4 regions of the Halobacillus sp. ABA4_118 genome follow, and region 1 is predicted to be linked to each of the others. Evidence: predicted binding sites of a transcription regulator. Region 1 holds the regulator's gene; each other region holds the start of a gene.
The links. Region 1 encodes Rex, which represses fermentation and respiration genes when NADH is low (regulators of the CRP and FNR family bind a similar motif). Its sites were predicted from a motif close to TTGTGAAATATTTCACAA; they were not measured.
Positions count from the first base shown of each region.

Region 2: a site for Rex is predicted at 4,676-4,693, ahead of ACXAGL_RS03915 (L-lactate dehydrogenase). Genes of this name have one in related genera too.
Region 3: a site for Rex is predicted at 5,072-5,089, ahead of ACXAGL_RS16185 (cytochrome ubiquinol oxidase subunit I). Genes of this name have one in related genera too.
Region 4: a site for Rex is predicted at 2,263-2,280, ahead of cydD (thiol reductant ABC exporter subunit CydD). Genes of this name have one in related genera too.

Region 1 is NZ_JBSWWS010000001.1:1,893,195-1,901,249, reverse strand. It holds gene groL (chaperonin GroEL) at 178-1,812, opposite strand; gene groES (co-chaperone GroES) at 1,863-2,147, opposite strand; gene ACXAGL_RS09520 (lysostaphin resistance A-like protein) at 2,409-3,119, shown strand; gene ACXAGL_RS09515 (YdiK family protein) at 3,124-3,321, shown strand; gene ACXAGL_RS09510 (MDR family MFS transporter) at 3,423-4,832, opposite strand; gene ACXAGL_RS09505 (SDR family oxidoreductase) at 5,020-5,841, shown strand; gene ACXAGL_RS09500 (redox-sensing transcriptional repressor Rex) at 5,880-6,539, opposite strand; gene moaC (cyclic pyranopterin monophosphate synthase MoaC) at 6,554-7,042, opposite strand; gene ACXAGL_RS09490 (ABC-F family ATP-binding cassette domain-containing protein) at 7,202-8,055, shown strand, end outside.
Region 2 is NZ_JBSWWS010000001.1:770,459-778,513, forward strand. It holds gene ACXAGL_RS03895 (glycerate kinase) at 1-696, opposite strand, end outside; gene ACXAGL_RS03900 (sugar phosphorylase) at 693-2,399, opposite strand; gene ACXAGL_RS03905 (CdaR family transcriptional regulator) at 2,542-3,732, opposite strand; gene ACXAGL_RS03910 (hypothetical protein) at 3,858-4,547, shown strand; gene ACXAGL_RS03915 (L-lactate dehydrogenase) at 4,784-5,749, shown strand; gene ACXAGL_RS03920 (L-lactate permease) at 5,777-7,402, shown strand; gene ACXAGL_RS03925 (MarR family winged helix-turn-helix transcriptional regulator) at 7,443-7,889, opposite strand; gene ACXAGL_RS03930 (organic hydroperoxide resistance protein) at 8,047-8,055, shown strand, end outside.
Region 3 is NZ_JBSWWS010000001.1:3,161,210-3,169,264, reverse strand. It holds gene ACXAGL_RS16210 (hypothetical protein) at 1-887, shown strand, start outside; gene ACXAGL_RS16205 (M67 family metallopeptidase) at 887-1,288, shown strand; gene ACXAGL_RS16200 (hypothetical protein) at 1,352-1,495, shown strand; gene ACXAGL_RS16195 (potassium channel family protein) at 1,603-2,268, opposite strand; gene ACXAGL_RS16190 (cytochrome d ubiquinol oxidase subunit II) at 2,601-3,614, opposite strand; gene ACXAGL_RS16185 (cytochrome ubiquinol oxidase subunit I) at 3,611-4,972, opposite strand; gene ACXAGL_RS16180 (ABC transporter ATP-binding protein) at 5,220-7,031, opposite strand; gene ACXAGL_RS16175 (ABC transporter ATP-binding protein) at 7,051-8,055, opposite strand, start outside.
Region 4 is NZ_JBSWWS010000001.1:1,689,939-1,697,993, forward strand. It holds gene trxB (thioredoxin-disulfide reductase) at 1-104, shown strand, start outside; gene ACXAGL_RS08405 (hypothetical protein) at 223-546, shown strand; gene ACXAGL_RS08410 (LysE family translocator) at 895-1,512, opposite strand; gene ACXAGL_RS08415 (Lrp/AsnC family transcriptional regulator) at 1,512-1,991, opposite strand; gene cydD (thiol reductant ABC exporter subunit CydD) at 2,311-4,035, shown strand; gene cydC (thiol reductant ABC exporter subunit CydC) at 4,032-5,738, shown strand; gene ACXAGL_RS08430 (hypothetical protein) at 5,812-6,159, opposite strand; gene ACXAGL_RS08435 (MBL fold metallo-hydrolase) at 6,293-7,240, shown strand; gene ACXAGL_RS08440 (DNA-binding protein) at 7,365-8,055, shown strand, end outside.

The sequences.
Region 1 (8,055 bases):
AATATTAATCCTAGTGTAAACTATTGTCCCACTAATTATATTTAAGAATAAAAGAAAAGCCCCTCAAAAGTTTATTAACTCTTGAGAGGCTTTTAGGTTTAGTAAGCGATTTTATAAACCGGTCATAATCCAGTCTAATTGTACTCAAAGTCTAGGTTGAAAGGGGTTTGGGAGCTATCACATCATGCCGCCCATTCCGCCCATGCCACCCATATCCGGCATACCGCCACCGGAGTTATCTTCTTCTGGGTGATCCGCTACGACCGCTTCAGTAGTCAAGAACATAGCGGCTACGGAAGCTGCGTTTTGAAGCGCAGAACGAGTTACTTTTGTTGGGTCAACGATACCCTGTTCAACCATGTTTACCCATTCGCCTGTGGCTGCGTTGAAGCCTACGCCGACTTCTTCGCCTTTCAGACGCTCAACGATGATGGATCCTTCAAGACCCGCGTTGTGAACGATCTGACGGACCGGCTCTTCAAGCGCACGGAGAACGATGCTTGCACCTGTCGCTTCGTCGTCGACAAGGCCAAGGCCTTCGACAGAGGTAATGATGTTGACAAGCGCTGTACCACCACCGGCTACGATGCCTTCTTCTACAGCTGCTCGAGTAGAGTTCAAGGCGTCTTCGATGCGTAGTTTACGCTCTTTCAATTCTGTTTCTGTAGCAGCGCCGACTTTGATGACAGCTACGCCGCCGGAAAGTTTAGCAAGGCGCTCCTGCAGTTTTTCCTTGTCGAATTCAGAAGTGGTTTCTTCTGCCTGAGCACGGATTTGAGCAACACGGGAAGAGATCTGCTCAGGGTTTCCGGCACCTTCGACAACCGTTGTGTTTTCTTTAGTAATGACCGCTTTGGACGCGCGTCCAAGCTGATCGATGGTTGTATTCTTCAATTCAAGACCAAGATCTTCTGTGATGACCTGGCCGCCCGTAAGTGTTGCAATGTCTTCAAGCATCGCTTTACGACGATCGCCGAAGCCTGGAGCCTTAACAGCTACTGCGTTGAATGTACCGCGCAGCTTGTTCACTACAAGTGTAGCAAGTGCTTCGCCTTCAACGTCTTCAGAGATCAATAGAAGCGGCTTGGACTGCTGAACCACTTGCTCAAGGACAGGAAGAACTTCCTGGATGTTGTTGATCTTCTTATCTGTAATTAAGATGTAAGGATCTTCAAGAACCGCTTCCATCTTATCCTGGTCAGTGACCATGTAAGGAGAAGCATATCCGCGGTCGAACTGCATACCTTCAACCACTTCAAGCTCGGTGTTGAAGCCTTTGGATTCTTCAATCGTGATAACACCGTCGTTACCTACGCGCTCCATAGCTTCAGCGATCAGCTGGCCGACTTCGTTGTCAGCAGCAGAGATGCTGGCGACCTGCGCGATGGAATCGCGGCCTTCGATCGGCTTGGAGATTTTGCGAAGCTCTTCCGTTGCTACAGCTGTCGCTTTCTCGATTCCTTTACGGATACCGACAGGATTCGCACCGGATGTTACGTTTTTAAGACCTTCACGGATCATCGCCTGAGCAAGAACCGTTGCTGTCGTCGTACCGTCACCGGCAACGTCGTTGGTTTTGGAAGCAACTTCAGATACAAGCTGAGCACCCATGTTTTCGAAATGGTCTTCAAGCTCGATCTCTTTTGCGATGGTTACACCATCATTAGTAATGAGTGGAGAACCGAATTTTTTATCAAGAACGACGTTACGTCCTTTTGGTCCGAGTGTAACTTTAACAGCATTTGCTAATGTATCTACACCACGCAGCATAGAGCGGCGTGCGTCTTCACTAAATTTGATTTCTTTAGCCATTTAAAATGCCCTCCTCATTAATATCGTATGTTTAAGTATTTTTGAAGAATTTACTGAATGACAGCAAGTACGTCGGATTCGCGGAGAATCAAGTATTCACTGCCTTCATACTTCACTTCGGTACCTGCGAATTTGGAGTAGATCACGCGGTCGCCGGTTGCGACTTCAAGTGCTACTTTCTCGCCGTGTTCGGTTACGCGGCCGTTACCGACAGCAACAACTTTACCTTCCAGCGGCTTTTCCTTCGCAGAATCCGGAAGTACGATTCCGCTTGCAGTAGTCTGCTCTTCTTCAACAAGTTCAATGACAATACGATCACCAAGTGGCTTTAACAATTAGGACACCCTCCTTGATATGGTTGTTCAGATTTTAGTCGTTTATTAGCACTCGACATAGGTGAGTGCTAACACAATTCTTATCATAATCAATTCACTACTGTTTTTCAAGTAGAAACTCTAGAAATTTATCCAAGTTTTTCGACAAAAATCGCACGTTCCTGCGTATCGCTTACGTGTGGTTTTGAAACTGTGATAAAATACATAAAGTATGTAGTGCAGGAAGTGTTCCTGCTGCTGAATAAAAGGAGTCGTAAACGTATGCCCAAACGATATTGGTATATCATTTTAACTTATGTAGTGACACAGCTTTCCACAGTTGTATTCGCTCCGCTTCTGATGGCTGCGGGACTTGAGCAGTTTGACGCGATTGCCATCTGGTCTGTCGTCAGCTTTACGATCGCGACATTGATCATTCTGCTGCTGCTCCGTCCGGAAAGACAGAATACGTACGCACGCGATGAAAAAGCCGGTGCCGGAAAAGTCATTCTCTGGTCGATCGCCGGGGTGTTTCTCGCTTTATTCGCACAGGCGATTGCCGCCACCATTGAACGTGAGGTGTTTGGTGTGCCGGCCGGTTCGGAAAATACGATGGGCTTGATGGAAATTGCCCGGGAAGCCCCGCTTTTCATTCTACTCCCTGTTGTATTCGCTCCGATTACAGAAGAGATTATTTTTCGTAAAATTATTTTTGGAGAAATTTACAAACGCACGAACTTCCTGCTTGCGGTTCTTGTTTCCGCGCTTGTATTCGGTGCGTTCCACTTCGACTTTAAGCACATGTTAGTCTATTTCTCCATGGGTGTGGTATTCGCCTTCCTTTACGTCAAAACAAAACGAATTATTACACCAATCGTGGCTCATATGGCGATGAACTCGTTTGTTGTCGCCACCCAGTACTTTTTGACAGAGGAAGATATCCGCCGCATGCAGGAGCAGGTCGAGACGATCTTCATTGGAGGGTTATTCTAAACTTATGAAAACATCTCCATTATTCATGGCGCTGCTGTATTTTTCCTTAGGGATTGCCTTTACGTATATTGCCGCTCAGGCAGCGGCTGAAACGATCTGGAATGCAACGACGATCATTTTGTCGCTTGTCGCCACCTTTAACATTGCCGTGGCCGTTCGTTTATACAACCTTCATAACAAAATTAAGAATACGAAGAAATAAGAAAAACGCAGGCGCGATGCCTGCGTTTTTTTATGTTTATTAAGGTGGCCGTGCCCGCGGCAAGCTTCCACATACGTTCCAGGTGAGAACAAGCCCTTTATTTATGCTTGTTTTTCGTCCTCATCCGGAACGCCCTTCAGAATAAAGGAAAACGGCAGCGCAATCAGCAGCACAACCGCCGACACGAGGAAAGCTTCATTTAATGTCTGCAGGGTGGCCGCCTGCATATCGATATCCCCTCCTGCGGAAATCTGCGCGCGGCGGACTTCATAATAAATAGAGAAAAAGACGATACCGAGCGAAGAGGAAATCTGCCGGATGATGTTGTTCATCGCACTTCCCTGCGCGACCAAATGCTCAGGAATGGCGTTCATCCCCGACGTTGTCGCCGGCATGTTCCCCATCCCCATGCCGAGACCGCGAACCGTGTTCAAGGCGAGAATCATCCAGTATGGGGTGGAAAGCTTCAGCATCCCAAGACCCAGTGTCGCCAGGGCCATAATCGCAAGACCCGGCGGAACGACGTACTTCGGTCCTTTCTTATCAAGGATCCGTCCGCCAATCGACATGAACACCCCGCTCGCCGCGGCTGCCGGCAGGAACAACAGTCCTGTCATGACTTCATTCAAGCCGTAGACATTTTGAATGAGCAGCGGCAGCAGGAAAATTCCTGAGAATAATCCGATCGATGCAGCCGAGGTGACAAGGATGGACACGGAATAGGTCGGCACCTTGAAGACCGATAAATTGAGAAGCGGGTCGTCCTGGCGGTTTTCGTAAAAAACAAACAGGACAATCGCCAGTAAGCCGACCACCACGAGCGTCAGGTTCAGCGGATCCATCAATTTATCCAGTGTCCGCCCCCGTCCGAGCGCAAACAACACGGACCCGATACCTAAGGTAATGATAAGAAACCCGACAAGGTCGAACTTTTTTTCCGGATGCGTTTCCGTCCGCTCCAGAAACTTGGCGGATAGAATCAAACCTGTCAGTCCGAATGGAATGTTAAAGGCAAACAGCCACGGCCAGTCCACATACTGAATAAGCAGCCCCCCGACGGTCGGGCCGATCGCCGGAGCGACCATCGCCGCAACCCCGTATACACCGACGGCCAGCCCGCGCTCATGTCTCGGAAACGAGTTGAAAATGAGCGCCATGGCGATCGGCAGCATCAAGCCCCCGGCCATTCCTTGAATCGCCCGGGAGATGATCACCATACTGAGCGTGGAGGAAAAGAATCCGGATAACGACCCAAGGATGAAAATAAACAAACCGGTCAGGTAGACTTTCTTTTTCCCGAACCGGTCTCCGAAATAGCCCGTCAGCGGCATCGTCATCCCCATGGCGACCATGAAGATCGTTAAAATCCACCCGACGGCTACGGCGTTGGAATCAAAGATTTCAATGAACCGCGGTAAAATCGGGTTCAGCATACTATTATTTAAGATGACGGTAAACGTTCCAAACAAAACCGATATGACGACAAGCCATTTATTCGGCAGTTTACTCATAGATGTCCCTCACTTTCTGTCGATTCGTACACTATTATCTACTATACCACCTCGTAGCCGGATTAACCCCTTCCATCGGCCGTTCCAGTTTGTTTTTCATCAAATGAGCGGTGTAAGCGTTCCCTTATGTTTCCAGTCTTTAACCCCTGGGTACCATACAACCAGACGAATAAAGGAGGAAGATCATATGGGACGTTTAAACAATAAAACGGCAGTCGTTACAGGAGCCGCGACAGGAATCGGGAAAGCTACCGTGAAGCTTTTTGCCCAGGAGGGCGCCCGCGTCATCTGTGCTGACGTCGATGAAGAGGATGTCCGCAAAACTGTGGAGGAAATCAACATCCATGGCGGGCAGGCGGAATCCTACGCCCTGGATGTATCCGAGCAGGAAAGTGTCCGCGTCTTTGCCAATTATGTAGAGGAAACGTACGGAACGATTGATGTGCTGTTCAACAACGCCGGTGTCGATGAAGAAGGCGGCAAGGTGCACGAATATCCGGTCGATTTGTTCGACCAGATCATTTCTGTCGACCTCCGCGGCACCTTTTTAGTCAGTAAATATCTACTTCCGCTTATGTTCGAAAATGGTGGCTCGATCATCAATACATCATCCATGTCGGGACAGGCGGCCGACCTGGATCGTTCCGGCTACAACGCAGCCAAGGGCGGAATCACAAACTTCACCAGGGCCATGGCGATTGATTACGCACGTCAGGGCATCCGCGTGAATGCCGTATCCCCCGGAACAATTGAAACGCCGCTCGTTGATGAACTCGCCGGTACGAAAAAAGAAGAGGAAGGTCGTGAGTTCCGGGAGGCGCAGAAATGGGTGACGCCGATGGGCCGGTTAGGAAAGCCGGAGGAAATCGCCTCCGCCGCCCTTTTCCTCGCTTCTGAGGAAAGCTCGTTCATTACCGGTGAGGATCTTACTGTGGACGGCGGACTGACCGCCTACACGTGGCCGGGTAAAATGCTGATGGACAACAGTTGGAAAGAAACGACGAAGTAATAAAAAAGACTTAGAGCAGACGACGCTCTAAGTCTTTTTTATGCTTCATCCAGCGGCTCATCCTCCATCAGCGGATAATGCTTCAGGAAGTAAACGAGTGCCTGCAGTTCAATCGCAAGGTCGATATGATGCACCCGCACGCGCGATGGAACGCTGATCCGCGCCGGCGTGAAATTGAGAATTCCGCTCACACCCGCTTCTACAAGGCGTTCGGCAATGCCCTGGGCGGCAGATGCCGGTACTGTTAAGATGGCCACCTCAAGGTCACCGAGCTGGTTTTCCAAGTCGTCGATGTGGTGCACTTCGACACCGCCGACTTCCGTACCGACCCGATCCTCGTTGGCATCAAAGGCCATTTCAATTTTCGTATTGTTGTTTTTCGTAAAATTATAATTCAGAAAAGCCGTTCCCAGATTCCCTACACCAATCAGGGCGACCTTCGTCGTTTCATCCTGATCGAGCGTCTTTCTGAAGAAGGACAGCAGGTATTCCACGTTGTAGCCGTAGCCCTTCTTCCCGAGTGCTCCGAAGTAGGAAAAGTCCCGGCGGATCGTAGCGGAGTCGACTTTCACCGCCTCACTCAGCTCTTTCGATGATACACGCAGCTTTCCCTGACTGTGCAGGTTATTCAAGAAGCGGTAATACAGCGGCAGCCGCTTGGCTGTCGCCTGTGGAATTTTTGCTTGTTCCATATCCATGGCTCCGACCTCCTTTACCGATCCGTTCGTTTATAGTCGCCATTTTTGCCACCGGTCTTCTCCGACAAATACGTCGGTCCGATGACCATCCCTTTATCAACGGCTTTACACATGTCATACACTGTAAGAGCAGCAGCAGATGCAGCCGTGAGCGCTTCCATTTCCACACCCGTGCTTCCTTTCGTCCTGGCGGAAACCTCGATGATCAAACGCGGTTTCTCTCCATCAAGCTCCCAGTCAAAGGAGATATCGACACCCTTCAACGGCAGAGGGTGACACATCGGAATCCAGTCCGGGGTTTTTTTGGCTGCCATGATCCCGGCCACCTGGGCTACAGACAGAACGTTCCCTTTTTCCATCGTCCGCTCTGTAATTTTATGATAAATCTCCTTGTTCACTTCTACACTTGTGAAGGCGACCGCTGTCCTTACGGTATCTTCCTTGCCGGATATATCCACCATCCGGGCACGGCCCTCTTCATTGAAATGACTAAATTCCGCCATTGGCACGTTCCCCTTTTTCTACATGGTTCTGATTGAAACACTACTCTTATTCTACCAAAAAATCAATCCGGAGTCGTCAACGATCGCTTTTCACACAGGGCATTCTGTTGCTAGCAGGTATCCGTATAAGATACACTTAGTTCATCGAGGTGAAACGACATGATTCTCATGCAGCTGAATCAACTGACGAAGCGTTTCGGCGCCGAGTTGATTTTAACGAATATTAAATTGGAAGTACAAAAGAATGACCGGCTTGCCATCGTCGGCCGGAACGGGGCAGGAAAATCGACCCTGTTGAAGATTATGGCCGGAGAGATGAGCTACGATTCCGGAGATATGTTCAAACCGAAAGATGCATCGGTCGGATACCTGGAGCAGCATACAGGTCTGCAGTCCGAAAAGTCGATCTGGGACGAGATGGAGCAGGTTTTTGACCACTTGAAATCACTGGAGAAAGAACTCCGTTCCATGGAAGTGCAGATGGCCGATCCCGCCCTGGTGGAAGATCAGACCCGCTATCAGCAGCTGCTGAAGGACTACGACCGGAAGCAGGAGCAGTTCAAGACTGCCGGCGGCTACCACTATGAAGCCGATATCCGGGCTGTATTGAACGGACTTAACTTCAAGGATTTTGACTGGACTACACCGATTTCTACATTAAGTGGCGGTCAGAAAACACGGCTGGCACTCGGGAAACTGCTGTTGACCAGTCCCGATCTTTTGATTCTTGATGAGCCGACCAACCACCTGGACATCGATACGCTGAGCTGGCTGGAAAACTACCTTCAGGGCTATTCCGGTGCTGTGGTCATCGTCTCGCACGACCGCTACTTCCTGGATAAAATCGTCGATACCGTATACGAGATCGCTTTTCAATCATCGAAGAAATATCATGGCAACTACAGCGATTATTTAAAGAAAAAGGAAGCCGACTTCGAACAGGAAATGAAACGCTTTGAAAAGCAGCAGGAAGAAATCAAACGGATGGAGGACTTCATCCAGAAGAACCTTGT
Region 2 (8,055 bases), 1.1 Mb from region 1:
CACAGCTGCATACCTCGTCATGCTGTCCTCGAGTTCGGCCAGGCACGATTCGTCTGCACCTTTCTGCGGGCCGAAAATCATCACCGCTCCTTCTTTTCCAAGCAGCGGGTTGGAGACATCTGAGGCAATCCGCCATTCCACACCTTTCACCCTCTGCTTGAAGGCGTCTGCCTTGACGTCCGCTACTTTTCCAAGCTCCCTGCCATTCATGTCCAGCTCATTTCCGTCCTCATCGACATACTGAACGCCTAACGCCTGGAAAAATCCGCTTCCGGCATCAACGGTGGCACTGCCGCCAAGGCCGAGGATGATCGTTTCTGCTCCTTTTTCAATCGCCGCCTTCGCCAGTTCCCCGGTCCCGTAGGTGGACGCTTGAAGAGGGTTCTTTTCTTCGTCATTCAAAAGAGGAAGACCGGAAGCGGAAGCTGTTTCAATCACAGCCATCCGCTCCTCCGGAATCCATCCAAAAGAGGCGGTTATTTTTCTTCCTAATGGATCATGAACCGTCTCTTCAATCAGTTCCCCGTCAAACATCTGCATCAAAGCTTCAACGGTCCCTTCACCACCGTCCGCCATCGGAATGGACTGAACATCAACCGTAGAGTCACTTGCTTTAAGTCCCTGCTTCACCGCTTCGCAGGCTTCTGCACTGCTCATCGATCCTTTAAAAGAATCCGGCGCTACAATGATTTTCATTGTTCTCCCGCCTTCAGCCACAGCGCTCCGTAAGGCTGGACCGTTATTTTTTCTTCCGTCGTGTAGGACACTCCGCTTAAAGCATCAACAAACGCTTCTGACTGCAATGGAGCCTGGAACTCTTCCGTATCCACTTCCACAGCTTCTTCAGAGACGTTCACAATCGAAACAAGTTCACCACCGCGGATGATGGTAAACAACCGGTCATCCAGGAACAGCACTTCCTGCTTGGCGTTCGGGTGGAAGGCTTTCTGCTGTTTGCGAAGTTCGATTCTGTCCATAAACGTCGTGAATACCCGGTTTCGCAAAGTCCCTTCCGTATCGAGGTCTTTCTGAAGCTTGTCTGCCTCGAGCTTCTCACGATTAATGGAACGGTTCCTTCCTGTCGCTTCGACTCCTGCCAAGTCATTCAGTGACCCGAGCAGACTGTGCACGTAAATGCCGGGAACACCTTTGACAGAAAGAAGGATCGTCTGCGCAGCAAGGAAACGGTCGACCGCATCGTGAGGCGTCTCTTCCGGCTTCGTCAATGCACTTAAATAGTTGATATTCAGTTCATATGGACTCTTTGTACCGTCTCCATTATCTTTGTAGGAAACGAATCCTCCCTGTTCCTTCGCACGATCAGCAAGACTCTGTACTTCCCCATCATTTAAAATCCCTTCCACAGGACGAAGTCCGACGCCGTCGTGGGAAGCCAGGAAATTGAAGAATGACGTATGATCGCTCGTGTCTTCCAACGCATCAGCCCACTCGGAAAGATGGCGGGCATTTCCGGAAACAAACGAGTGCAGTGTCAATGGCGGCAGTGGGAATTGATAGACCATGTGCGCTTCATTGTGTCCGCTCCCGAAGTAGCTGATGTTATCTTTGTGCGGCACATTGGTTTCCGTAATCACGATCGTACCCGGGGAAATTTCCTCCAGGACGTGGCGCATCACTTGAACGATTTTGTGCGTTTCCTCAAGGTGGATGCTCGTTGTGCCAAGCTGCTTCCACAAAAAGCCGATCGCATCCAGACGCAGATAGCGCGCGCCATGCTGGACGTATGCGGCAAGAATTTGAAGCACTTCTGCGAATAACGCCTCACTCTCATAATTCAAATCGATCTGATCATCACTGAACGTGGTCCAGACATATTTTGCCCCTTCGGCGTGCTCCACTTTTGTTAAGAGTGGTAGAGCCCGCGGACGGACAACCGAACTATAATCAAGCGAAGGATCGGATTCCACAAAGTAATCCTGGTATTCCTCTTCCCCTTTTAGGTAATTTTGGAACCAATTACTTTTTCTTGAAATGTGGTTGATGACCGCATCAAACATCAAGTCGTAATCCTCGGACAATTCGTGCACATTATCCCAGTCACCAAGCTCCGGGTTGACCTCCAGATAATCCTGGACAGAAAAACCGTCATCCGATGTGAACGGGTAAAACGGGAGAATGTGTACGGAATTGATGGTCTGCCCGACATACTCCTGCAGAAACTGTTTCAGCGTTGTGAGCGGATTTCCCCCCTCCTGCTTGATGGAGTCTCCGTACGTAATCAACATCACATCGCGTTCATCCACCCAGTCCTTCGCCTGGGGCTTCTGCTTATAATTATCTATAATATCAAGCGTTTTCCTGTAAAGACGCTCTCCTTTTTCCTTTCCATATACGTCATAAAGGTTCTGTTTAATTTGATCGACAGCCGTTTGAGTCATTTTGTCCCCTCCAAAAATGATGTTAACGCTATCATAAGGGAAATAAGGGATGCTTTCCATGTTACAAACACCAATAATACAAACGTTTTCACAGATTTATTTTGGTATATAGAACAAAAGAGAAGCTCAATCCGCTTCTCTTTCAGGTGATTTTATGGAAGGCAAGCGCCATCTGCAGTAATGTCGAATCATTGATATCACGGGGATCGTAACCGGTCACATCCTTAATTTTCTTCAACCGGTACTGAAGCGTGTTTTTATGAATGTGAAGTACCTCTGAGGTCGCTTTAATCGAACCCTTTTGTTGATAAAATGTCTCCAGGGTATGCTGCCAGTCTGGAATGGACCCGAGGTCTTCGGGCTGGAGCTTTCTTATAATGAAATCACGACGTACGGATTCAGGCACATCATACATGAGTGACTCCACGCCTAAATCTTCATAGAAATAAAGCGGTTGATGGTGATCAGATGCATAGCGGAGCGCACGGTCGGCCTCTTCCACCGATTTCCACATCGCACCGGGGGTCCGGCACAGGCTACCGACACCGCCAGAGCTCTCCTGTTCATACGTCTTCAGCAGCGCTTCCTGGATTTCCCGTACCCGTGCATTGACTCTTGCTTTTTGGTAGAGCGGATCTTTATGTTCGTTCACAGACAGCAGGATCATATAGCGGGAACTGCCATCCGGGATCAGTACATGTTCATTGTAGTCCGGAAAGTGGCGGTGGATCAGCTTTTCTACGTTTCTCCGGTACCGCTGCATCTGCACTTCATCATTGACATCTCCGAGAGGGGATCCCAATTTGTCATACCAGTAATCCTGAAAACCGCTGAGCTCCAGCAGCACAGCCACCCGGGGTTTATAAATGTTGATGCCGAACATCCATCCCCTTGTCGCAAACAGCTTTTCATCCTGATACTGATTGCGGATCCATTCGTTCACAAACGTTTCCCTTGCCTGCGTCTCAAGCTCCACCTGCTCATCAAGATACGCTTCCTTAATGAGGATTTCCGTCATTTTTTGAAGCAGCGCGCCCTGCTGGCTGAGCTCCTCCGGTTCACCAGTGATCCCGATCACCCCGACGATCTGTTTATGCAGACGGACAGGAAGATTGATCCCGGCTTTCGCTCCTTCATACGTTTCTTTCGACGATATGACTAACGTATGGCCGGTTTCCAGCACTTTGGCTGCCCCCTCGTGAAAATCACCGATCCGCTTTTTATCAAGACTGGCGATGATTTTCGCCTTTTCATCCATAAAGTTGATATTTTTGTTCATGATCGGTTCGGTTTCCTGAACAATCGATTGAGCTACCTCTCTTGGGATCAGCATTCCCATTCCCCTCTCCGTCGTTCTTCTTATTATTCATCCTAGCACAGATTCCAGGAAGGAGATGGTCATATTCCCCTCTTTCGGCCTATATAGTGGTCTTACGATACTCTGGGAGGAATGATGGAATGACAGAAGATCAAAAACCGGTATTTTTCAAGAGGAAAATGTTCTGGATCCATACGGCTGCTGCGTTGGTGATATTCTTTACTGCATTTTTCATCGGTTCCTACACCCGTACCATTTCTTTAAATGAAGAAAAGCTGAAGTACGAAGAAGTAACAATGGAAATAGAAAAAGTTGAAAAAAGGTTCATCCAAAAACAAGGCGACCAGAAGGATTTAGAGAAGGATGTTGAGCTCCTCGACGAGAAAAAAGAGGAAATAAATGAACAGGTCAAGGCATTGGAAAAGGATTTAAGTGAGGCTGAAGCTCTGGTGGCGGAAAAAGATACACTTCAGGCAGATCTCAAGAAGCTGGAAGAATCAAAGAAATCCAAGGACAGTGAATTGGATGCTGTTGAAGCGGAAATAGATACGAAGAAGGAAGAACTGGCCATCGTAACCGGAAAAATCATTGAATTAAAAGAAGAACCGAAAACGCTCTCCGCCGGATTCTTCACTGTAGGGAAAGACATTCCTGCCGCCCGCTACAAAGTAACCCCGAATGGGAACGGCAACTTCTTTGTGAATGAAGGAGCTAAAGTCAATATCATGATTGGAAGTGGAAGCTTCTATGAGAGCGAATATATCTTTGAGGCGTTGGAAGGCGACGAAATCGAACTGACCACATCTGCCCATTTTACACCCATTCAATAGTTTTCCACCCTGCTTCCATTTATAATAGGAAGCAGGGTTGAACATCTCTCCCTTTCCCTCCAAGACCTCACACAAATATGTCCAACTTTTGAACAGGAAAACGCTTTAATGAAAACAGGACAAGCCTATTGTGAATTATTTCACAAAACTCATTGATTTCATGTTGGAAATATTGCACAATATAAATGTGAAATGATTCACAATAACTTGTTCATTATCTTTAGGGAGGAATTCATATGCCAAAACAAAATGTAAACCGTGTCGCTTTAATTGGAGCAGGATCCGTCGGAAGCAGCTACGCTTTTGCGATGTTGAACCAGGCGGTAGCCGAGGAATTCGTGATCATTGACCTGAATGAAGACAAAGCGATGGGCGATGCGATGGATTTGAACCACGGAAAAGTATTTGCCCCGAATCCGACGAAAACATGGTATGGAACGTATGAAGACTGCCGTGATGCCGACATCGTCTGCATCTGTGCAGGCGCGAACCAAAAGCCTGGCGAAACACGTCTCGACCTCGTCAAAAAGAACCTGGTCATTTTCAAATCCATCGTAGATGACGTGATGGCCAACGGATTTGACGGCATTTTCCTTGTGGCCACCAATCCGGTGGATGTGCTCACCTATGCCACATGGAAATTCAGCGGCCTCCCTAAAGAACGAGTGATTGGAAGTGGGACGATCCTGGATTCCGGCCGGTTCCGTTACCTGCTTGGAGAGTACTTCGATGTTTCTCCATCCAGCGTGCACGCAAACATTATCGGCGAACACGGCGATACAGAACTTCCTGTATGGAGCCACGCGACCATCGGCGGTGTTCCAGTCCTTGAATTGATCGAACGTCACGAAAACTATACAAAAGAAGATCTCGACGAAATTTTCGTGAATGTCCGCGATGCCGCCTATCAGATCATTGAGAAAAAAGGAGCCACCTATTACGGCATAGCGATGGGTCTGACCCGCATTACGAAAGCGATCCTATACAACGAAAACAGCATCATGACCGTCAGTGCATACTTGAACGGGGAATACAATGTGGATGACGTGTATATCGGTGTTCCAGCTGTCCTCAACCGCACGGGGATCCGTAATGTGATGGAAATCAACCTGAATGAAGAAGAACAAGGGAAACTGAATCACAGTGCCACTGTTTTGAAAGATATTCTAAGCGAACAATTCGATGTGAAACAGACGAACTAAACTTCTTTTGAAAAGAGATGATCTGCCATGTGGTTCCAACAGTATGATCCTTTTGGTAATCTGGGCGTGAGCGCGCTTTTAGCCGCTCTCCCCATCTTTTTCTTCTTTTTGGCATTAACCCGACTCCGTATGAAAGGGATTCTTGCTGCCTTTCTCACGCTCATCATGAGTCTGGGTATCGCTGTGTTCTTGTTTGATATGCCATGGGGCCATGCGCTTGCCGCAGCCCTCCACGGCATAGCGAACGGTCTATGGCCGATCGGTTACATCGTCATTATGGCCGTCTGGTTATACAAAATTGCTGTACATACCGGGAAATTCACGGTCATCCGTTCCAGTATCGCGAACATCTCCCAGGATCAGCGGCTGCAGCTTCTGCTGATCGGCTTCAGCTTCAACGCTTTCCTTGAAGGGGCCGCAGGATTCGGTGTACCGATTGCCATCAGTGCCGCCCTGCTTGTGGAACTAGGCTTCCGCCCGTTGAAAGCCGCAGCGTTATGCTTGATCGCCAATGCTGCTTCCGGTGCCTTCGGAGCGATCGGCATTCCTGTCATCGTCGGTGCCCAGATGGGAAACCTGGAAACGATGGAGCTTTCCCGGACACTGGCTTACCTGCTTCCTGCCATCTCCTTTGCCATTCCGTTTGTGCTCGTCTTTTTGCTGAATGGATGGAAAGGTGTGAAAGAAACCCTGCCTGCCCTGCTCGTCGTCAGCGGCATTTACACAGGTACCCAGCTGTTTACGATTCTTTTTCTCGGACCTGAACTTGCCAACATCCTTGCCGCCCTCTTAAGTATGGCTGGTCTTGCGCTGTTCTTAAGAAAATGGCAGCCAAAAACGATCCACAGAGAAGCGGATGCTCCCGCTGTTCAGACCGGCGAAACGTACAGCCTGAAGGAAATAGTTAAAGCCTGGTCTCCGTTCTACATCTTAACGGCCGTCATTACGATCTGGAGTCTTCCTGCTTTTAAAGCCCTGTTCAATGATGGAGGCCTGCTTGCTGGTACGACCCGGTTGGTATCGATTCCATACCTGCACCAGCAGATTCAGAAAGCCCCGCCGATTGCGCCGGAAACAACCGCGCTTGATGCCATTTTTAAACTTGATTTTATTTCTGCGACCGGCACAGCGATATTGGTGGCTGTTCTTCTGACTGGGTGGTTCAGCTCTGCGATCACCCTTCCGGAAGGGATGAAAAACTTGAAAGCGACGATACAGGAATTGTGGATCCCTATCCTGACCATCTGCTTCGTCATGGGCTTTGCCAACTTATCCAATTTTGCCGGGCTGAGCTCCACCATCGGACTCGCCTTATCCAAAACGGGAAGCCTGTTCCCACTCGTCAGTCCTGTGCTCGGCTGGATCGGCGTTTTCATTACGGGTTCTGTCGTCAGCAACAACGCCTTATTCGGTCACTTACAGGCAGTCACCGCTGACCAGATCACCGCGAATCCGGCACTGCTCCTGGCAGCGAATACGGCCGGCGGTGTGATGGCCAAGCTGATCTCTCCACAGTCCATTGCAATTGCGACAGCAGCGGTTAAGCAGACCGGCCAGGAGTCCACGTTATTCAAGATGACGCTGAAATACAGCTTCATCCTGCTGGTGGTTGTCTGTGTAACGACATACATTTTGTCCCTCATCGGTGTATAAAAAGAAATCCCCGCTCTTCTTTAAGAAAGCGGGGATTTTCTTATGACGTTTCATTTCTTTCATGCAGATGTTCAAGAGCCTTCACGAGCGAAGCTTTGAACTGCTTTAGCTCTTCTTCATCCATAGCGAGGTGGTCGACCACCTGAAATGGGATGTCACGGGCATCCTTTTCCGCGTTTCTTCCCTGCTCAGTCAACGTGACGATCACCCGTCGCTCATCCTCCGGCGACCGTTTCCGTTCAAGCAGACCTGATGTTTCCATCCGCTTCAGCATCGGTGTGAGCGTTCCGGAATCCAGATACAGACGTCTGCCAAGCTCATTCACCGTCATGCTGTCCTCTTCCCATAGTACAAGCAGCACCAAGTACTGCGGATAGGTGACATCCAACTTTTGAAGCAGGGGTTTATACATTTTCGTCATTTCACGCGCCGCTGCATAAATGGAAAAACAAATCTGGTTTTCCAATTTCAAATGCTCTTCAGCCATATCGATCTCTCCTTTATACCCTCAGTGTAGCGAATCCATCCATTTGTCACAACAAAACCAGTTTTTGAGTTCCGCTGGTTGACAAACTGATCTCTTTGCTATAAATTAAATTGTGCACAACTTAATTATACACAATTTAAATGAGGAGTGAAGAAAAATGGAAAAA
Region 3 (8,055 bases), 1.3 Mb from region 1:
AGCTGCGAACGAATCAGCTCACAGCTCAAGTTCAGCAACTGAGTGAGCATGTTCATCTATTGAAAGATGATGTGGAAGACATCAAGGAAAAGCTTGACCGCCTGCAATTGAAAGATTTAATTCAGAAAATGAATGTGATTATTGAACAGCAGGACGATCGTGAACAGGAACAAGTGCAGCAATCTGAGAATGACCGGTTAAAAAGTGAAATTGATCAGTTAAAAGCGGAAATGAAAGCGCAGAAGATGCAGGAATACACCGAACAGAAGACGACGGCGAAAGAGCAGGCAGGACCTAAAGTTTCAGAGTATCGGAGACTGAAGACGATGCTGCATTCCTCGCCCATGTATCCAGCCCAGAGACAGGACTATTACCCTCCCCAGCAGCCTTATCCATATTCCAGCCCTGCCTCCTACTATCCACCACAACCGGGCCAGTATCAGCAAAACTATCCAGCCGCACAAGAGTCGACCCGGAGAGGACAGAAACGGTCGTCCCGCCACCCGTTTATAGAACCTGTCAAAAATACCATCTTAAAGTCAACTTCAAAAAAAAACGATAAAGAACCCGCCCAGACCGTGAGTTCCCACACTCCGCCGGCGGTAACTACAATTCAGAAAGAGCCTGAAAATAAAAAAGCACTGGTTCAAACCATCGCTCATACCATCGCGGCCATTCCAGCAGAGGAATCAACTCTCCCTGAACAACAGGCCTCCAAGGGGATGAAACGCACCTCCCCTGTCTCAATCGAAAAGGCTAACATCACGCAGAGGCATAAGCCGGAAATCGTCTCTCCTCGGTCAGAACCATTATTGGAGAAGGAGACCCCTGCTAAAAAACGGGAATTTTCTTCGATCTTTTCCATCTTTCAGAAGTGGAACGGATAATGGTGAGGATTGATCAGAGGTTATATGAGCAAATGGTCGATCACGGGTATACCTGCCTGCCGAATGAAGCCTGCGGACTGATCTCGGGTCACGGTGAAAAGGTTGAGCAAATCTGGCCGCTTGTGAACGAACGCCCTTCCCCCCGCCGTTTTTTTGTCAGTAAGACCATCGTTTCTTCCACCCTTGAAGCCATTGAACAATCAGGGCAGCAGGTGCTGGCCGTTTATCATACCCATCCGGGAACAGCACCCGTGCCCTCCTCTTATGATCTTCAAAGTCACCAGGACAGCACGGTAAAAATGGTGATCATCTCCTACAAATTCCATTCTCCACGCTCCGCCTGCTACTCCATATGGGACGGCCGCTATGTAAAGCACCCATTTCATATCGGGGAGCGTTAAGCGCCCTTCCCTTTTTCCATAGTGTGCTTATACTACAGTATCAAGGTGTAAGGAGAGGTGGCTATGAAAGAAAAAAGAAGAAAAAGACTGGTTAAGGTCAACCGGACCATGAAACAAACCCCAACCCCAATCGTTATTGAAACGACGAAAAATAAAGTCGAGCGTCCTGTTAAACGAGGGGGCTGCTGTTTAAAAAGGAAAAGCTGATTGAATCTCGCCTCCGAATGAGACCAATGAGCGGCATGTCCTTATTATTATTTATAAACACTTATAATAAAGGCCCCGGATTCCATATAGGAACCGGGGCTTCTGGTTTAGTCCTCAACAACAAGATTTTTTTCAAAGCGGCTGATATCTTTGTCTGCACCAATGACGATCAGGACATCACTTTCCCTGATTTCCTCCGTAGCCATCGGGGAGACAATCACATCCTTCTCCCGCTTAATGGCAACGACGTTACACCCATATTCCGCACGGATATCGAGGTCCACCAATGTTTGTCCGCCCATTTTACTGCCGGCTTTCACCTCGACAACGCTGTGGTCATCGGAAAGCTCGATGTAATCCAGAATATTATTGGAAATGATATTATGAGCAATCCTTTTCCCCATATCTCTTTCCGGATGGACGACTTGATCGGCACCGATTTTGTTCAGGATCTTTTCGTGGTAATCATTCTGGGCTTTGACCGTAATCATTTTGATGCCCATTTCTTTTAGAATCAAAGTAGTCAGCATGCTGGCCTGTATATTGTCACCTATGGCAACAATGACATGGTCAATGTTGCGGAATCCAAGTTCTTTCAGGGCATTTTCATCCGTCGAATCTGCAATGACGGCATGAGACGCGATATCCCTGTATTCATTGACTTTATCCTCATCAAGGTCAAGCGCCAGCACTTCCATTCCTTCACGGCTTAATTCGCGGCATATACTGCCCCCGAATCGTCCAAGACCAATGACGGCAAATTCTTTCTTCATCTTTCCCGACCCCCATCTATCACGTAAAAAATCTATGCTTATTCTATCACACAATTGTGTCCATCACATAAAAAAGTAGAAACCACTTGTTCTTCCACTGCCTAAAGAAGCTCCTACCATTCAGACGGGACCGGGGAAAGGCGGGGTATTCATAAGGGACATGTTCTTTACCACTATGGTCTTGCAGAGCAAAAAGGGAAGAACGTCTGTCAAACAGAGGTTCTTCCCTTTTATCGATATCTATTTGGTCAGGCTGGTATCCGCCAATAAGCGATCCGTGACCTTACATGATGCAGGTGTTTTTCTTCCGTAAGCGTAGAGAAAGAGCTCTGCTACTTTTTCCCCTTCACATAATCTGCATCAAACAAGAACATGCGCATGAGGAGAATCAGCGATGGAATCAGCAGGAAAAGACCTGCAATAAAGACAATGACAAGCGCCACAGCCATCGATTCATTCGTCACCGCATTGGAAATCGTCACGTACGGATAAAGCAGATACGGTAGATGAGACGCTCCATACCCAAAGAAAGCTACGAAGAACTGAAGCATGACGGCAATAAAGGCCCATCCGTAAAACCTTCCTGTATAGACGAGGAACAATGCAGTTATAAAGAACCCTACAGAAATTCCGAACACCCACCACAAGTCAATCGCCCGTTGAAAATGCTCTGGATTCTGCTGACTCAAAGCAATAAATGTCGTGAGGCTGGCAATGATGGTCGGAGAGCTCCAGAACAGGGCATACTTCCTGACAATTTCAAGTGCCGGGCGGTCTCCTGCACGATGGGCATAATACGTTAAAAACATCGCGCTGATGTAAAGAACGGAAACGATGGCGAGAAAAACGACACTCCATGAATAAGGGCTTGAGAACAGTTCCCCGAAAAGAAGCTGCACACCATTTTCCGTTTCTTCAATAAAGCCTCCCTCTGAAATCGTCAGAGCGGTGGATAAAGAGGCCGGAATGAGCAGCCCTGTCGCTCCGTAAAGGAACATGTAGAGGGAGTTGTCTTTGGATCCATAGTTTTCAAACGCATAAAAGGATCCCCGTATAGCAAGGAGAACAATCGCGATACTTCCCGGAATCAACAGGGACTGCCCAAAATAATACGCCATATCCGGGAAGAATCCGACAAGACCGACGAAGAAAAAGACGAAGAAAACATTCGTCACTTCCCATACCGGAGAGAGGTACCGGGAGATCAGCTGATTAATCAAGTGATCCTTTTTCGTCATTCTTGCATAATAGGCAAAAAAGCCAGCACCAAAATCTACAGATGCGACGATCAAATATCCGTAAAGGAACAACCAGAGGACGGATATCCCGATGATTTCATAGCTCATGACTGTCCCTCCCTGCTGGCTGCGGCTGTATTCGGAAAGCGGTGCTCCAGTTCAAGCTCGGCAGGCTTGCCTTTGAATATTTTGCGTAACGTAAGCAGACATCCAACACCGAGCACAAGGTAGACGGCAGCAAACAGCGCAAACATCCAGCCGATGTACGGAGATGTCGTCGAACCTTCCGCAACAGTCATAAAGCCTCTCAAAATCCACGGCTGTCTTCCGACTTCGGCATAAATCCAGCCAAACTCAATCGCGAGCATCGTCAAAGGACCAGCCGCTGCTACTCCCCACAAGAGAATAGGATGGAACGGGTTTCCTTTCTTCCATTTCCAGAGCACAAGGAAGAGCAGGGAAATCCCCAGGGTGTAAAAGCCGATCGATACCATCAGATCGAACATATAGTGGATCCATAAGGGAGGCCGCTCGTTCTCAGGTGTTTCCTCGAGCCCTTCCACTTCTGCATTAAAATCGCCGTGAGCGAGGAAACTTAAAGCATTGGGAATCCTGATCGCGTTTTCGACTTCATTGTTCTCATTCAGCGTACCGAATACAACAAGGTCAGCGCCTTCTTCGGATTCAAAGTGCCATTCCCCGGCAGCGAGCTTCTCGGGTTGATGCTCAGCCAGAAACTTCGCCGATAAATCACCGGCAAGCGCTGTAAGCATAGCAAAGATAAAAGTGGCAGTCATTGTAAGTTTTAATGCTTTTTTGTGATAGAGGGATCCTTTTTTTATCAAAATGATGAAAGCAGCAATCCCTGCAAGCACCGCTGCAGCGGTTAAATAAGAGGAAGATATGACGTGAAAGACCTTCGTCGGTGTCGCAGGATTGAACATCGCAGCAAGTGGATCCACCGATGTAAAACGGCCCTCTTCCAGCTCAAAACCCTGGGGCGTGTTCATAAACGAATTCACCGTTGTAATAAAGAAGGCGGACATCGTTCCTCCAATGACCACAGGAATGGATAACAGCCAGTGGTAGATCGGCTTCTTGAACCGGTCCCACGTATATAAGTAGATCCCTAGGAAAATCGCCTCAAAGAAGAAGGCGAAGGTTTCCATGAATAACGGCAGAGCAATCACGTTCCCCGCAAGCCTCATGAAGCTCGGCCAGATGAGTGACAGCTGCAGACCGATCGCCGTCCCTGTCACAACTCCGACAGCGACCGTAATGGTATACCCTCTCGTCCAGCGCCTGGCGAGCAGAGTGTAATGCGGATCCTTCCGCTTGATTCCGATGAATTCCGCAATGGACACGAGGACGGGGACCCCGACTCCCAGTGTTGCGAAAATGGCGTGAAATAGTAATGTCATCGCAGTGAGCGCACGACTCACTTCGACGGTTTCGAATCCAAACATCTTAATTCGTTCCCTCCTACCCAGGAATAATCTCAAAATCTGTTCTGGGATTAGTATAAAACGTAAAACACCGTTGTGGTATTCAAGATGATGACTGTTTTGTGACAAACTTCACAAAGTCTTTTCGATTCTTATCGTACCGCACACCATCCGTCCTGTCGACCTATCTGCCTGTTCCCCTCCTCCGTTCTTTTCTAACGTTGTTCAAAAGAAAAAACCCTGTAGAATTTTTCTACAGGGTGATTTATTATATGGCATCCAGCATTTGGAACTGGGCTTTTACAAGTTCATAATATTCGCCGTGCTGATCCATAAGTTCATCATGAGATCCCTGCTCAAGAATCTTTCCATGCTCGAGCACGAAAATGTTGTCGGCTTCACGTATCGTTGATAAGCGGTGGGCGATCATAATGGCTGTTCTCCCTTTCAGGAGCTTCTTCAAAGCCTGTTGAATCTTCAATTCGGTTTCTGTATCTATACTCGCTGTTGCTTCATCCAGAATGAGAATTCTCGGATTGGCAAGCAGGGCCCGGGCAAAGGAGAGAAGCTGCCGTTCTCCGGCTGAAAGAATATTCCCCCGCTCCTCTACTTCGGTTTCGTAGCCGTTGTTCAAGCGCTGGATAAAACCATCCGCTCCTACCACTTCTGCCGCTTCTTTCACCTCTTCATCCGTAGCACCCGGACGCCCGAAGCGGATATTTTCCATAATCGTTCCCGAAAAAATGAACGTGTCCTGAAGAACGACACTGATCTGCTGTCTGATACTATCAATGGAAGCATCCTTCAAATCCACCCCATCGATTTTGACGGCACCTTTGGTTGGGTCGTAAAAACGGCTGATCAAGTTGGCAATCGTAGATTTCCCTGATCCCGTATGTCCAACAAGGGCCACCGTTTCTCCTTGTTTCATCTCAAGGTTGATATCATGAAGAGCTATCCGCTTGGAATCGTAGGCAAACTGAACGTGGTCGAATTCGATGTGACCTTTCATATCCTTCAGTTCCACGGCATTTTTCTTCTCCTCGACATTTGGTTCTTCATCCAGGAATTCAAAGATCCGTTCAGAGGCTGCCATCGCCATAAGAAGCTGGTTGTACATCATCCCCAGTCTGGATATAGGTTCCCAGAACATCCCAAGGAAGAAGGCGAACGATACAAACGTTCCGACCTGGATATCTCCCTGAAGAATCAACCAGGCCCCAAATGAAACGAGGATGACTGTACCGATGGCATTGCTCATTTCGACAAACGGACGAAACATCGCGCTTTTTTTCGTCGCTTCCTTCCATGCGAGAAAGTTATCCGTGTTCACCCCGTCAAAGTATTCGGTATTTTCCTTCTCCTGTGTAAAGGACTGGGTAATCCGAATGCCCTGCAGACTTTCATTCAAGTGGGAATTCAGCCTGGACTGCTGGATTCGTACCTGCTGCCAGGAGCGTCGGATATTCCGGCGCAGCTTCGTGGAAATATAGAACATCAGCGGCATGATCACGAGAATCGCCAGGGCAAGCTTCGGATCGAGTGCCAGCAGAATAGCGATGATCCCAGTTAAGAGAACAATATCCATCAGAAGGTTGATGATCCCGTTTGTAAACAGTTCCTGAAGCGAGTTGATATCATTCATAATCCGCACGAGAATGGAACCGGCAGATCTTGAATCAAAAAACTTGTGCGACAGCCTTTGGACATGGGAAAACAAATGCTGTCGGAGATCATAAATCACGTTCTGCCCCAGAATGTTGACATACTTAATCCTCAAGGCGTTGGCGATGTAGCTGAGAACATACAAGCCTGCAATTCCCAGCACCAGCTGGATCAATAAACCGTTGTCTCTTTCTGCAATCGCAGTATCAATAGCCACCTTACCAATTAAAATCGGTACAATCAGCCGGACGAGCGTGGAAATCAGCATGGAAATAATGGATACAGGCAGAAGTTTTTTTGTATACGGCTTGATGTACGTAAGCAGACGCCACATCTGTGCCCAGTTAAAAGGCTTCTCAATGGCCTGATCCTGTGAATATTTGAAACGGTTTAAGTGTTTATTTTTTCCTGCCATAGAATGTCCCTCCTTCCTTTCATCGATGGGAAGCTGTATTTAGAATCTTTTCTTTGTCCTGGTATTGAATATCGTAAATGCGTTGATACGGTCCTCCATTGCTCAACAGCTCTTCATGCACCCCGCGTTCTTTCACGCTTCCATCTTCGAGAACGATGATTTCATCGGCGTGCTTCAACGAGGAAATGCGGTGGGCAATGATGAATGTCGTACGGCCTTTCATGACTTCCTGTAGAGCTTTTTGGATGTTGAACTCGGTTTCCATATCCACAGCTGAGGTCGCATCATCCAAAATGAGAACAGCAGGGTCAATAAGAATCGCGCGGGCAATCGCAATCCGCTGCTTCTGTCCGCCGGATAATCCCATGCCCCTCTCTCCAAGGAGCGTATCATAGCCATCGGATAACTCCATGATAAACTCGTGGGCCTGGGCTCTTTTGGCTGCATCAATCACATCATCCATAGTCGCATCTGGATTACCATAGGCGATATTTTCCTTGATCGAAGTCGAGAATAAAAACGATTCCTGGAGCACGAAGCCTATATTCTTCCGGAGGGTTCTCAATCCATAATCCGAAACCGGCCGGCCGTCGACAAGCACCTCCCCTTTTTCCGGTTCATAAAAACGGGTGATCAGCTGGGTGATACTCGTCTTTCCTGATCCTGTAGCTCCGATTAACCCGATCGTTTTCCCAGGTGGGGCATCAAAGCTGATCTCCTTTAGTGCTGAGTCATCATCCTCCACATACGTCAGTGTGACATCCTTGAAGGTGACATGGCCTTTCAGTCGTTCCTGATGGATGGCATCCTCCTTTTCGGTAATCTCTTCCGGAGCTTCTAATATCTCAAGCAGCCGCTCGCCGGATGCTTTGGCCTGTGAAAACTGGTTGATGACAAACCCCAGATTCATCAATGGACCGAGGATATACCATACAAAGCTGAAAAAGGCCACCAGCTCTCCAAGCTGGAGCGAGCCATTGATGACAAGATACCCGCCATAGGCCAGCAGTGCCACAACCGACAC
Region 4 (8,055 bases), 200 kb from region 1:
GTCAAGCCATTACGGCAGCCGGCACAGGATGTATGGCTGCAATGGATTCTGAACGCTTCCTGGAAGGCGAAGCGGCTGTCGATTGGAGCCAGAACCTTTCTTAGTAAAAGGCTGCCCTGGAAGGGGCGGTCTCTTTTTTTTAGATACACTTAATTGAATTTTTTGGAATTAGTAGGTAGGATACAGTCACTGAATGTGTAATGAAAGAAAGGGGAGGGAAGCTTGATTTGGCAGCAGACGAACGGGTTATTCCTGCAGCGTTTCGACCAGCTTGGGGAAAGATCATGGAGAGAAGACTTTTCTTACAAGCTGATCTTTTCGCCTGCGGGTAAAGGAAAGTATCAGACGAAGTTTGGAGACATGTTCATAGAAGAAGGAGCATTTCTTCTGAATCCAACTGCACCACATAAACAGCCTCATGCCTTTCAGGAGAAACTTCTTGCTGAGGTGGACCCATTCTTTATTCAAACCGCTCCTGCTCTCATATATAAACGAATATCTGTGTTGTTCCATAGGGTTTTATACATAGGCCCACATCCCCGTTGATTGTAAGGTAGAGAATGGAAAAATCGTCTGAAATATTGGTGGAATAACAAGCAAGAATCATAAAGGGTGAAAAGCTTTGAACGTTTATTTAGATTCAAACATCATTTATTGATCCATTTTTTTAAGAAAACTATAGTCTTTTGACTTTAGAGTTAAGCAAGGATTCATAGATATTTTCACGCCTACATTAGTATATGATGAAGCTTGGAATAACTACAAAGAACAAATTGAAGGTATATAGACCATGTAAGCACCCCTCATATCTTTTCTTGATCCATAAGAAGATCAATGAACCAGTGAAACATTAAATATATGGACAACACCCCAATAATATTATGAGATCAATCTCTAACCACCAAGTCCAGTAACTAAACTATATACTCCAAACGACGATAATATAATTCCAGAAATGCGATTAATCAGGCTCAAATAATCATTCTCTAGTCGATTGCCTAATGTTCCTGCAAGGCTACTTAATAATAACCACCATAATGATGAACCTATAAAAATCCCTGCGACTAAAATTAAGCCAGGTGCCGTTGCATTGTTAGTTGTAATTCCTAGGCCTGAGATAATGGCGATAAATGATAAAATTGTAACTGGATTAGTAATAGTTAAAAAGAAAGTAGATATGAAAGCTGAAAACGGTTGGTTACCTTTGGCTTCAGCTGATCTATTTGAAGGTTTTGAAATAAATATTTTCACTCCTAAATAACATAAGAATATACCGCCAATAAGATGAAGCCACAATTGTTGACCAATTAAAAAGTTTGTTATAAATGTTAAACCGAGACCAGCGATTATTCCATATATTCCATCTGCTGTTGCAGCCCCTAATCCAGATACAAATCCAGTTAACTTACCATGTTCAAGAGTTCTGCGGATACATAACACCCCAATTGGTCCAACTGGAGCAGCAATACTAATTCCAATGAACAGTCCTTTTAGTAATAGTTCCCCGAACATTACTGTTCACCTGATTTATTAAATTTTGCTTTTTGTAAGGGGACCCGCAAAGTTTCTTTTGTTGTATCCATCACAATTGTTGTTTTTGTCCTCCGTACACCTGCAAGGTTTTTAATTTCATAACTTATTACTCGGTCCAAATCCTTTGTATTTTGGCAACGAATTTTCAATAAATAATCATCTTCCCCGGCAATATGATGACATTCCTGCACTTCTTCCAAATCCTTGACAAGCCTTAAAAAATCTTTCCTGAATGTTGGTTTTTCTAATGAAACTGCCACAAATGCTGTACATTCTGTTCCTACACTTTCCCCATTTACCATTGCGCCAAGTTCTTTTATTACTTCATTGTTTAACAAACGATTAACACGGTCTGCAATAGATGGAGCAGATAATCCAGTTTGGGAAGCTAATTCAGCCCAAGTAACCCTTCCATTATCAATTAATGCTTTCAATATTTTGTAATCAAAGTTATCCAACTGATTTTTCCTCCTTTTATAAATTTTTCACTATCATATTATTTATAAAATAAAAAGTAAAGGTTATTTCCATTAACCTCCTGAAAGGTTTTCGGCATACAAATCCTCATCACAGGTTTGATAAGGTGTTTGCGACGATAAGCGACCGGGGTAAGTTATCCGTTGAGATTGTATGACTGGCGGCAGAAAAGGGGACGATGTTAAAGAATTGTCATAGAATCCTCAGGCTTCTCTTTAGAAAAAAGGGTGTCTTTCCTTTATAATAAAGGTAATGTGAAAAACTTCACAAAAAATACGTGTAAGGAGTTTTCTATAGATTATGAAGCATCTCAGCCGCTTTGCTTTTGCTGATCGAAAAGGGATGACGCTGTTAATCCTCACGTCTCTTCTCATCGGAGCCAGTATCATCGGTCAATCCTATTATTTCGTTGCGATTGTGGATCGGATTTTTCTTGGTCAGCAAAGCCTCCAGGATGTTCTGCCTTTGTTTGCCGGGCTGTTTCTCGTGTTGGCTGGACGTACTCTCTTCACATGGCTCAATGGAAAAACGGGCATCCGTCTTGCTTCGAGAGCTAAAGAGCATTACCGGCATCGTTTGATTGAAAAAATGTCCAGGCAGTCGATCTCCACATCGGTGACCGGGCGGTCCGGACAAAAGGTGAGTGTACTCATGGATTCCGTGGATGAACTGGACGGCTATTTCAGCCGCTATATTCCACAAATGATCCAGACCCTCATTATCCCTGTGATGATTTTGGCCGTTGTGTTTTCCGCCCATCTTTATTCCGGGCTGATCATGGTAATCACAGCTCCGTTCATTCCGATGTTCATGGCGATCATCGGTGTGATGACGAAGAAGAAATCGGAAGACCAGATGGAGAAGCTTTCGGCTTTTTCCGGACAGTTTCTGGATACCCTTCAAGGACTTGTTACGTTGAAGCTCTTCAACCGCAGTCATCGCCAGCAGGAGGAAATAGAATCGAGCAGTCTCGGATTTAAAACGGCTACGATGGAAGTGCTGAAGGTGGCCTTTGTGTCCTCCCTCATGCTTGAGTTCATCTCCATGCTCAGTATTGGCCTGATTGCTCTTGAGATTGCCATCCGACTTGTTGTGTATGAAAGTGTCTCTTTTTTCACCGCTTTTTTTATTTTGATTCTTGCACCGGAGTTTTACTTGACACTGAAGGAGTTCGGCAGTGCGTTCCATACGGGACGTGGAGCTTCCGGGGCCTCCAAGCAGCTGGAGGAGACGCTGAACGAAGAGGACCATTCGTTGGTATGGGGAGATCAGGGGCTTACGTATGAACAGCCTCCGGCCTTGTCTCTCCGCGCTGTTCAGTTTCAGTATGAGGAAGGATTCGCTCTTGATCCGGTATCGGTGGACATTCCAGCAGGGAGTCAACTGGCGGTGGTCGGAAAGAGTGGATCAGGCAAGACAACCCTGCTCAATATTTTTTCGGGACTGCTTGCTCCTTCATCTGGTGATGTAGACGTGAACGGACGTCCGCTTTATTCGTACAAGGAAGCGGACTGGTTCAACGGTGTCAGCTACATCTCCCAGCACCCGTATCTTTTTTCGGGTACGATTGCAGAGAATATGGCGATTGGAGTTCCCGGCGCCTCCAGGGAAGAAACGGCCCGTGCAGCGGAGAAGGCCGGCCTTTCCCAGCTGCTTGAGACGTTGGAGGATGGATTGGATACATCAATCGGTGAGGGCGGAAGAGGTTTATCCGGCGGGGAGAAGCAGCGCATTGCACTGGCCCGTGCCTTTTTGAAAAAGCCTTCCGTCATTCTGTTTGATGAGCCGACAACAGGGCTGGATGTGAAAACAGAGACTGTCCTTCAGCGCTCCATTCAAGAGCTGTCGGAGACGGCGACTATGATTACGGTCGCCCACCGCCTCCATACGATTCAGGCGGCCGACCAGATTCTTGTACTCGATGAGGGACGTGCTGTGGGTACAGGCACCCATGAACAATTAAAAGCTGAGCTGCCTCTATATCGGCAGATGGTCACAATGCAGAAAGGAGGAGAGGGGGCATGAAAGATCTCAAAGAAGTCATTCGTCTCGTTACGCTTGAGAAAAAAGATATTCTCCTGTCGATTCTCTTTGGTTTTCTCGCTGGTCTCTCTGCTGTGGGCTTGTTTGCTTCCAGCGGGTACTTGATATCCAAGGCGGCACTGCTTCCTCCTTTATATGCCTTGACTGTCCTGATTGCTTTTTTAAAGCTGTTTGGGTTTGCCAGGGCGCTTGGCCGGTACGCCGAGCGGTACTTTTCCCACAGAGCGACCTTTTCGATTCTGAGCCATCTGCGGGTTACGTTTTATAAGCGGCTGGAACCGATCGCCCCGAGGCTGTTTCAAAAGTATCGGAGCGGAGACCTGCTTGCACGGATTGTCGGGGACGTGGAAAGTCTGCAGAACTTCTTTTTACGAGTGTATTATCCCCCCGGCGTCCTCGTTATCATATTCTTAGGGACAATGGTGTTCACGTCCATCTTTTCGCTTTCGGTGGCCGTGGTCCTGCTGCTCGGACTCGTTGTAACGGGACTGGTGATCCCGGCCTGGTACAGTGTGAAGCAGAGGAAATCGAGCCGGTTTGTCCGCGAGTCCAGAGGACAGCTTTCTACAGAGGCCACTGAATTCATCTATGGATTCAGAGACTTGAAAATTCATCAACAGCTTTCTGAAAAACAGGAGATGCTGCAGCAGGCTTCACACGTTTACCTCCAACAGCAGGAGAAGGACAGCCGTGAGATGCTTGCCAGCCATTCCTGGAACACGTTCGTGACGCTGATCGTTTCATGGGTCGTCCTGGGCCTCGGAGCGTTTCTCGTCTCTTCCGGGGACTTGAACGGGTTGTTCCTTGCGATGCTTGTGATGATTTCCCTGACTGTTTTTGAAAATGCGGCACCTATGGCTGTTCTGCCTGCGCATTTGGAGGACAGCCGGAGAGCATCTGCCCGGTTATTTTCCCTGGTGGATGAAGAAAAAACAGAGAACGGGACAAAGGAAATGGATGATTCCGATGCCCCCTCTATCCGGATGGAGAACGTCAGCTGGCGGTTTCCTGAAGAACCGCGCCAGGCGTTGACGGATGTTTCCTTTTCCATTCCTTCCGGCAGTAAAACAGCCATCGTAGGAGCAAGCGGCTCAGGGAAGTCGACGATCTTCCAGCTGCTGTTGAAGTTCCATACGGCAGATGCGGGCGTCGTGAAAGTCGGTGGAGAGGATATCCGGACCCTTGACGAAGAGAGTCTCTGGGCCCACACCAATGTGATGCTGCAGGAGAACCACTTTTTCTTCGGTACCATCGGTGACAATTTAAGTATGGCAAATGAGGGTGCGACAGAAGAGCAGCAGCAAGCGGCTCTTGCTTCTACAGGGTTGTCCTTTTCCCTCGATAAACAAGTCCTTGAAAAAGGAGAGAATTTATCAGGAGGGGAAAAACAGCGTCTGGCGGCTGCTCGTGCCTTCTTGAAAGGGAAGCGGTTGTGGCTGCTTGATGAACCGACCTCTTCGGTGGATACGTTGACGGAGAGAGGCATTTACGACCGCTTATTCCACCAGGCTCAAGATGATACCGTCATTCTGATAAGCCACCGGCTGAACGGATTGGAAAGGATGGACCAGATCATCGTTATGGAAGATGGGAAAATTCAGGAATCCGGGTCCTATGAGGACTTGATGAGCCGCCGTGGTCTATTTTATGAAATGAAACAGATTGAGCGGACGATTCTTGCGTGAATGAAAAAAGGCCGCCACACGATTGTGGCGGCTGTTTTAAGTTCGTTTGAGATAAGACATAAGCGTGATTCCCTTAGTAATAGTATGGATATGGATAAGGGTAGTAATAGGGATACGGACGGAAGGCGTAAGGGAACAGAGCTAAGGTGGCGAGACCGGCAATCGGATAAATGCCTCTTCGGAACCGGCGGGCCCTTCTGCGTCTATATCCATATTGGCGCTCATCCATCACCTGTCCTTGCTCATCGACGACGACGTCTTCGCTGATCAGGATGGTGAAGCTGTCTCCGGAAACGTCTGTGAGGATCCCATCAAAGGACCGGCCATCCTCCATCTCGACCATCACGTGAAAGTGCTTCATCTTTTTACAATCGCTGTACCCCGGTTTGGAAGGGGTTTGTGGATGACGTTCTTCAGTCATTGAAACCAACTCCTCACCACCCATGATATTCACCCAGCCCATTTTTGTGACTCTTTCTCTACACAAGAAAACGTTATCATTTTATGGAAACTTCTAGTAAACTGAAGATAAATCTAAGGGAGAGGTGAGCCGATTGGAAAAGAAAGCACCCACAGCATTAGGGGAGGATCTGTATCTGATTGACGGTTATGATTTAGGCTTTGAGGGACGTACAGGTACATATGTATTCAAAGAGGAGTCTCCGGTGTTGATTGAAACCGGACCGAGCCCATCCATTCCATATGTGCTGGCTGGACTATCAGATCTGGGGATCCGTCCGGAGGATGTGACGTCGATCATTTTGACTCATATTCATCTGGACCATGCCGGCGGGGTGGGGCTGCTTTTGAAGGAATGTCCCAACGCTGAGGTGATTGTCCATAAGAAGGGGAAACGCCACCTGGCCGATCCGTCCAGACTGGTGAAGGGAGCCCGTATGGTGTACGGGGATGTTTTTGATCAGCTGTTCGACCCTGTCCTTCCTGTTCCGGACGAAAGGCTGGTTGTAATGGAAGAGGGGGAGACTTTGAAGCTGTCAGATCACCGGACATTGACGTTCTATGACAGCCCTGGTCATGCCGGCCACCATCTCGCCGTCTACGATTCACGAAGCAGAGGGCTTTTCACCGGTGATACCGCAGGGATACGTTATCACCACGTGGAGGACCGGATGGAACCGTTCTTCCTTCCTACAACCTCTCCCAATCAATTTGATCCGGACGTGATGATTTCCTCGATCGAAAAGATGGAGAGCCTTCAACCCGAACGCTTGTATTTCGGTCATTACGGGGCGTCGGAGGATCCTGAACAAGCGTTTGATCAAGTGAAGAAATGGATTCCTGTTTTCGTAAGTGAAGCGAAGGACGCTCTGGAACAAGGAGAAGGCATAGAAGGAATACAGAAGCGGCTTCATCTGCGTGTGTCCGCCTACCTCAACCGAAATGGCGTTCCCGATGATCACCCGGTATACCAACTGCTTCAGCTCGATTTTGAAGTGTGTGCCATGGGTCTTGCGGATTATCTCCAAAAACAAAATGTCTGACCTCTTGATCTTCGTTGGATAGATCAAGGGCGCTTCCTCTATCCGTCCTTCGGAAAACTTTTTGAAACCAAAGAAGGGCGGATACGTAAATAAGCTGTAGACATAGAAAGGAGTTCTGACTTTTATGATAGGAATGCTGATTACAGCTCTATTATCTTTTATTTTATTTTTCATCCTGACGTTCATCGTCTATTGGAAAAACCGTATGAGAAGAAAGAAGATTATGAGGACAGCCGCCGGCGTATTTATTTTCGGCTTTATCCTCATGTTCGCGATTGCCTATGCGTTCATGCCGACCATTACGATTCCGAATATGCTGATCTTGAACAGTATTACCGCCATCCTGTTCGTGCCGCTTGTTTATGGCGGAGCCAAGGTGCCTGTGCAGTATCAGACGATGCACCGCTCGTTATCGGGCGTCATTGTTCTTGTGACCGCTGTTTTAATCGTAGGCGTATTCGTCTACAGTATTTTTGCCCTGCAGGACAGCCATGATTCGATCGCCAAATCGGAGGAGGCGGAGGCCCGCCCATTGAATGAGGAAAATACACCGATTTCTGTCGCGCCTGAATCGGCCCGTAACAAAGTGCAGAAAGCGATGAGTGTCGTCCCGAACACCCAGTTTTATGATCTTGGAAAGCTTCAGGCCCAGCAGGTGGACGGGGATATCGTCTACGTCGCTCCAGTGGAATTCTCAAGCTTTTGGCGCTATGTACGGGGAAATGAGACGGAAGGATACTTCACGATCGCAGCGACGAACATTAATGCCCAGCCTGAGTTCGTCCAAAGCAAAATGAAGTATACCAACTCGAGTT